Regions from separate parts of the Exiguobacterium sp. s141 genome, predicted to be linked through region 1. Evidence: predicted binding sites of a transcription regulator. Region 1 holds the regulator's gene; the other holds the start of a gene.
What was found. Region 1 encodes NrdR, which represses ribonucleotide reductase genes. Its sites were predicted from a motif close to AACACNATATATNGTGTT; they were not measured.
Positions count from the first base shown of each region.

Region 2: a site for NrdR is predicted at 1,734-1,751, ahead of KNP74_RS07805 (anaerobic ribonucleoside triphosphate reductase). Genes of this name have one in related genera too.

Region 1 covers NZ_JACSLJ010000001.1:433,816-437,276, forward strand. The annotation lists gene dnaI (primosomal protein DnaI) at 1-586, opposite strand, end outside; gene KNP74_RS02275 (DnaD domain protein) at 592-1,944, opposite strand; gene nrdR (transcriptional regulator NrdR) at 1,987-2,454, opposite strand; gene KNP74_RS02285 (hypothetical protein) at 2,467-2,838, opposite strand; gene speD (adenosylmethionine decarboxylase) at 2,950-3,336, opposite strand.
Region 2 covers NZ_JACSLJ010000002.1:632,539-635,999, reverse strand. The annotation lists gene KNP74_RS07805 (anaerobic ribonucleoside triphosphate reductase) at 1-1,717, opposite strand, end outside; gene KNP74_RS07800 (formate/nitrite transporter family protein) at 1,909-2,751, opposite strand; gene KNP74_RS07795 (50S ribosomal protein L25/general stress protein Ctc) at 2,962-3,461, opposite strand, start outside.

The DNA.
Region 1 (3,461 bases):
CGAATCCCGGGGCGTGGACGAGAATCGTCTCGATGTCCGCCACTTTCAGTTCGTTGGCGATCGCCGCAAGTAAATACGTCTTCCCGACCCCGAAGCTGCCGTGTAAGTACAGGCCGTTCACTTTTTGGCGGGTCTTCATGCCCGAGACGAATCGCATCGATTCACGGAGTGCGATTTTACGGGCGTCATCCGACCAGTCGAACGATTCAAAGCTCGCCTCTCGCACTTCTTCCGGCAAGAATAAGCTCTTAAACTTCCGGTCCATCTCTTTTTGGCGCCGTGCTTGACGATGCTTGACCGTCTCTTCATAACGGATCGCGATTTGACCGAGGTCGACATAGAGTACCGGCTGATGGCCCGGGATGACGGCTTGCTCCTCGACGAGCTTCTTGCCGTCCATCTGTTCTGCATATTCACTGAGCTTCGTAAAGCCGACCTCGACCGCCGTCTCGTCTAACTCCGGATGCGCCTTTAAAAAGGCGACGACTTCTGGATGTTCGAGGGTGCGCCGGCGAATCGATTCGTACGCTTCCCGCACTTCTTTCCGGTTCATCATTTGGGCGAGCGTTTGATTGATGCGTTCCATGTCCCTCATCCTTTCTCTTTCAATTCATTCAACAGCTTGACGAGTTCCGCGTCGTCTGGAACCGATGCCTCGAGCTCTTGTTTTCGTTTTTGATCGTACGTCCGTTGCTCTTTCGCCTCGTCCTCGAGCCATTTTGGCATCTCGGTCTTGTCTTTGCGTCTCGAGCCGACGGTCGTCCGCTGTTGCACGTTCTCCCGCTTCTGCTGTTTCTTCTCGATGAGCGCGTCTTGTGTCGCTTCTTGTTCCAACGCGTCTTTGGCGTTCAAATAGCCTGCCGTCTTCCAACTCGTCGCGATCCGCATGACGTAGTTCTCACTGAGCCGGGTCTGCTTCTTCACTTCGATACAGTAATAGAACAATGCGTTAATGACACTTGGCGCGAGTCCGAGCGTATCGACGAGGTCGATGATGAGTTGCTCGTCGCTCTTCGACAGTTGTGGCGTCTTCCGTAACGTCGACACGTACTGATGCGGATGCGCTTCTTCCATGACTGTCACGTCATGCAAATCACCGATTTCTGCCTTCTCCGACTCATCCGACTTCACTTTCCGATGGCGCGTCTGTTTTTTCTTCAACTGCAACACCATCTGACGGCAGCCGTCGCGTTTCTCTTGCTCGCTGAGCGGTAGATACGCCTCGTGGACGAAGTACTCCTTCAACATCTCGGCCATCGTCTCTTCATCGATTTGGGAGACGTAGGCAAGCTTCGTGATCGTCTCATCGAGCTTCTTCGTGAAGAAGCCGACGGGGAAGTTCGTCAACTTTTTGACGATTTCCATATCGAACGTATAGTTGATCTCGATTTTGGCGCGGTCAGGTTTCTCGTAGTTCTTTTGTGTGAACGCCATATGATTGACCCCTTTGACGTCGAACACTTCATTAAAGTCTTTCGTCACTTCAATGATTCCGGCCGGCAACGGATCAATCGTGAATCGACCTTGTAACTGTTTGAAGCGGACTTCTCCGACTTTATAGAAGAGAAAACTCGACAATAGTCCGTCGTTCAAGAACGTATGGGGTGCGAGCGGGACCCGCAGTTGATACACGTACTGGGTCAAGCGCTCGTCTTTCGTCTTATACGTCCGGACGAGACCGATCGCTTCGAGCCGGAACAGACAGTCCGTCAGCTCGTTGATCGAGTAATCGAGCATCTCACAAAGCGCGCTGTGTGACATATAGTTCGATTTCATTTTCCCGGGCTTCAGCTCGCTCCAAAGCGTCTGATACATTGCGAGCGCCTTCACTCCGATGACCGGCTGATATAAATGGTACAGCGACTGATACGACTCGCGATCGATGAGTCCGGTGCTCATGATCAACAGTTCGTCAGTTCCGTACAGGATGCGTTCTTTTTCCATGGTAGGTCTCCCTTGAAAAAAGGCGACCAGCAGGCCGCCCGTTTAGTTGGTCGATTTTTCTTGCTTCATTAAATCTTCTAGTTCTTTAAAGAACACAGAGATATCTTTGAACTGGCGATAGACAGACGCGAAGCGGACGTATGCCACTTCGTCGACCCGCGCGAGCTCGTTCATGACGAGCTCCCCAACCTGTTCACTCGGAATCTCGGACTGGCCGAGGGCGCGTAACTGTTGTTCGACTTTCGTGACCACACCTTCAAGTTGCTCCAGCGTGACCGGACGTTTCTCGCACGCCCGAATAATCCCGCGAAGCACTTTCTCACGGCTGAACTCTTCCCGATTCCCGTCTTTTTTGACGATGATGAGCGGTGTCTGTTCGACCGTTTCAAACGTGGTGAAGCGATAGCCGCACTCCTCGCATTCGCGACGGCGACGAATCGAATAGAAATCTTGTACTGGCCGGGAGTCGAGCACTCTCGTTCCATTATGATCGCATTTAGGACAACGCATGCTCAGCCCTCCTTATCGTTCGACAGATTGATTCCCGATGGCGCGGAGCGGGAACTTCACGGATAGCGCCTCATAATATGTGGTGACGATTTGACCGAGGTCTGGTCCGAGTATCTGGTCACGGTTCAATGTAAAATCGACGGCCGTGCGTCCGCCGTCCACTTGGACGATGGTCGCCAATGCGTCCCATCCGTCTCCATGAAACGCCACTTCGCCCCGGTCTGCATCGACCCGGCGAACCGTTTGACCTTCTGCCTGAATCCGTTCGCGGAGCCATGTGAGCACGGCGCTTGGCGATGCCGCCACGTAACGCGTCCGTAACGCCTCATTTTTATGCGAATCGTCCGTTTGGACATGTGTTTGAAACTTATCAAATAATCCCATTATCCACCTCGACACCTTATTTATATAGGTTAAGCATATCAAAATTAAGCGGTTAACAAAACAATTAAAAGGGCTGACCGAAAATCGGCCAGCCTCATAAGGTCAATCTGATTATTTGCTGATTGCCACTTGCGCTTCAGGAACACGAATCGGTCCCATCCCACGGTCAAGTTTCACATCTTCACGAACTTTTGCTTCCAAGCCTTCTGCAATGTATTGCGAGGCTGTAGCTGGATCGATTCGATCCCCACATGTGAACACATCGACTGATGCGTAGCCATGCTCTGGGAAACTGTGAATCGTTAAGTGTGATTCTGAAATGATAACGACTCCACTTACACCGTGCGGCGCAAATTTGTGGAAAGCGACTTCGCGGACTTCAGCGCCCGAACGAAGTGCTGCATCGACGAACAAGCGCTCGATGTAGTCGATATCGTTTAATTTGTCGGGATTGCACTCCCAAAGTTCTGTAATAATGTGACGTCCCATAGTATCCATATTAGTGGATCCCCCTTTACATCAATGGTCTCAAAGTAGTTGATGATCACTCACTTTGTGCCTGAATCGCCCACAACCACGGGGGCAAGTTAGTCCTAAGAGGTCCTAACCCTTTAAGTTGCGTT
Region 2 (3,461 bases), on a different contig from region 1:
GTTCGCCACATGTCGGGCACGCTTCGTCGATAATCCCTTCAAGGCCGCAGTTGCCACAACGGTCGACCGGATGGTTGATCGACCCGTAGCCAACGTTCTCGGTCCGCATGAGCCGGACGATCTCTTCGACCGCTTCCGCATTATGGGCGAGCGATCCGTCGACTTCGACATACGTGATATGACCCGCATCACAGAGCGCGTGGTAAGGCGCTTCGAGACGGACTTTATCGCGAATCGAGACCGATTGATACACGGGCACATGAAACGAGTTCGTATAAAAGGCGCGGTCGGTCACACCTTCGATCATCCCAAACGATTGCTGATCTCTCGTCACAAATTTACCCGACAATCCTTCGGCCGGGGTCGCCAAAAGAGAAAAGTTCAAATCGTATCGTTCCGATGCCTGCTTCATTCGATCACGTAAATGAGTGACGATATCGAGCCCAAGCCGTTCCGCCTCTCGCGACTCGGCATGCGTGCCACCTGTGAGTACACGAAGCGCTTCGGCGAGACCGATAAATCCAACCGAGAGCGTCCCTTGCTTCAGTACCTCGCGAAGATTGTCTTCTGGACCGAGTCTCTCTCCACCCCGCCAGACGTGTTGGGCATAGAGAAACCGAAATTCGTCGGCGTGCCGCTTCGCTTGATAGTCGAATCGTTCGAGCAATTGATCGATGGCGACGTCGACATAGGCGTCGAGCGTCTCATAAAACGAATGGATGTTCGAAGCGACAAGCGCCATCTTGACCAAATTTAACGTCGAGAACGATAAGTTGCCGCGTCCAATCGACGTCTCGGCACCATGCCGATTCCCCATCACCCTTGTCCGACAACCCATGTAGGCGACTTCCGAGCCGTGCGTCCCGTCGTAGTATTGAAGGTTGAACGGAGCATCGACGAACGAGAAGTTCGGGAATAACCGCTTGCCCGTCACACGACAGGCGAGACGGAACAAGTCGACGTTCGGATCGTCCTCATGGAAGTTGACCCCTTCTTTCACTTTAAAGATTTGAATCGGGAAAATCGGCGTCTCCCCGTTACCGAGCCCTCGCTCGGTCGCGCGCAGCAACTCTCGAATGAATATGCGTCCCCACCGGCTCGTGTCGGTGCCGTAATTGATGGAAACGAACGGTACTTGTCCGCCACCACGTGAGTGCATCGAGTTGGCGTTGTGGATGAACGCCTCACACGCTTGATACGTCGCCGCGATTGTTTCAGACTCGGCAGTTTCAAAGAGTTGCTCGGTCGTCCATTCGACTGGTAGCTTTTTGAGCCGCTCGAGCTGACGTTCATACGTCTTTTCGACATACGGTGCGAGGTCGACATCAAACATCGGGAAAGCTTGACCGCCGTGTTGCATGTTTTGGTTCGCTTGAAGAATAATCGAAGCGAGCGCCATCGCCGAGCGGATATCCTGGGGCGGTCGAATCGTCCCGTGCCCGGTATGAAATCCGTTCGTGAGCAAGTGGCCGAGCGGGATTTGACAACACGTCGTCGATCCTGTCACGTAGTAGTCGGCGTCATGGATATACAAAAAATTATCCTCGACGGCTTGACGTGACCGTTCTGATAATAGATATGTCGTCGACAATTGTTTTGATACTTCTGAGGATAATCGTGCCAATTTTCCAAGTGGTGATTTCCCGTCGACGTTGGCGTTCTCTTGTACGAGGTCCTGATCTGGGAGAACACAGACATCTTCATAAAGCTGGAGCATATTCACTCCGCATCACCTCACTATATATTGATTACAAGCGAGTTAATTACTCGCTTAAGTTCCATATATAGATTATGTCATGTTTTTCTGGGAAGTAGTGAAGTCTAAATTGTGAGCATTAAGTGTGACGTATTCGCAAAAAAATAGCCGAGCCCTCATCTGGACTCGACCATACCTTAATGTGAACCATATCACAACTCTTTAGCAGGCTTTACGATTTTAAATTCGACTTCTTCTTTTTCTTCTGACTCTTGGGCTTCACGCAAGCCTTTCGCGTTCAACCACGTATAGATCGCACCCATGAACAATGCGCCACCGATGATATTCCCGAACGTGGCTGGGATCAAGTTGTGGATCGCGCCGGCAAAGCTGATCGCCTCAGGATGCGGGACGACGAGCGTGAGGGCGAACAAGACGAAGTTGGCGATGACGTGATCAAATCCTGAGGCGAAGAAAACGGCGACGAGGAAGATCATCGAGAAGATTTGGGCGAACTCGTTTTTCATTTGCTTCGGCAAGAAGATGGCAAGACAGACCATCCAGTTGCAGAAGATTGCGCGGAAGAAAATTTCGACCGTCGTGTGGTGCATCTTGCTTTCGACGACCGAGAACAGCCAGTTGTCCATCCCAAGTTCTTGGATGACACCGGTCGGAGCGAGCAGCAAGGCGAACAAAACGCCACCGAGCGCATTCCCGACAAAGCAGAGCAACCAGACGAGCATCGTGTCGCTGAGCGTCGTGTATCCCCGCATCGTCGAGGTTGTGAAGTACATCGTATTCCCGGTGAACAGTTCGGCTCCGCCATAGATGATCATGACGAGGGCGATCCCGAATGAGAATCCTCCGATGAGCGTTGTGAACGGAGAATCGATCAAATACATTCCGTTGACGACTTTCAGTGTGAAAATTGAAGCGAATCCGATAAAGATCCCCGCGAGCATTGCTCGTAAAAAGTACTCCATTGGCCGATAATGAATCATTTGCGAAGATGCCTGTGCTTTCTTCCGCAACGATTCGAGTGCATGGATTTCCATTGATGCCATGTCACAAACCCTTCTTTCTGTTTGAATGAAACCATTATAATAAGAACGAACATGTGAAATCATTAACAATATAAGCCCGAAACGAATAAATTGCAATCGCCCCTTCCACATGTTGACACATTTTTCACATCGTAATCGTTTACATTTGTCGGATTTGTGACTAGAAAAAAACGACCCTTCGCAAAGGGCCGTTCGAAATGATTATTCTTTGTTTTCAGAAGTCTCTTCCGACTCTTCCGTTGAAGTTTCTGACGCCTCTTCAGTCGCTTCAACTTCGCCTTCTGTCGCTGTATCAGCTTCAAGGTCTTCGACCGCCACCGGTTCATTCACCGATGCGATTTGAAGATCACCCTCAGATACGATTTCGTAATCTTTGTTCTCTGGAATATCAGCGACAGTGAGCGAGTCACCGATGCCGAGTTCAGAAACATCAAGCTCGATACGCTCCGGAATGTTGGCTGGTGTTGCCGAGACCGTTACTTTATAGAGCGTCTGTGCCAAGTAGCCGCCTTCTTTGACGCCTTTCGCGTCGCCGACGAGTGTGACGTCCGCTTCGACTTCTGTCGCTTCGTCCATCTTCACTGCCATAAATTCGACGTGCTTGTATTCGTTCGTGAATGGGTCGACTTCTGTCCCGTGAACGAGTGTATTCACTTTCTTACCATCGATATTGAGTTCGATCAAAGCGTTGTCGCCGTGTT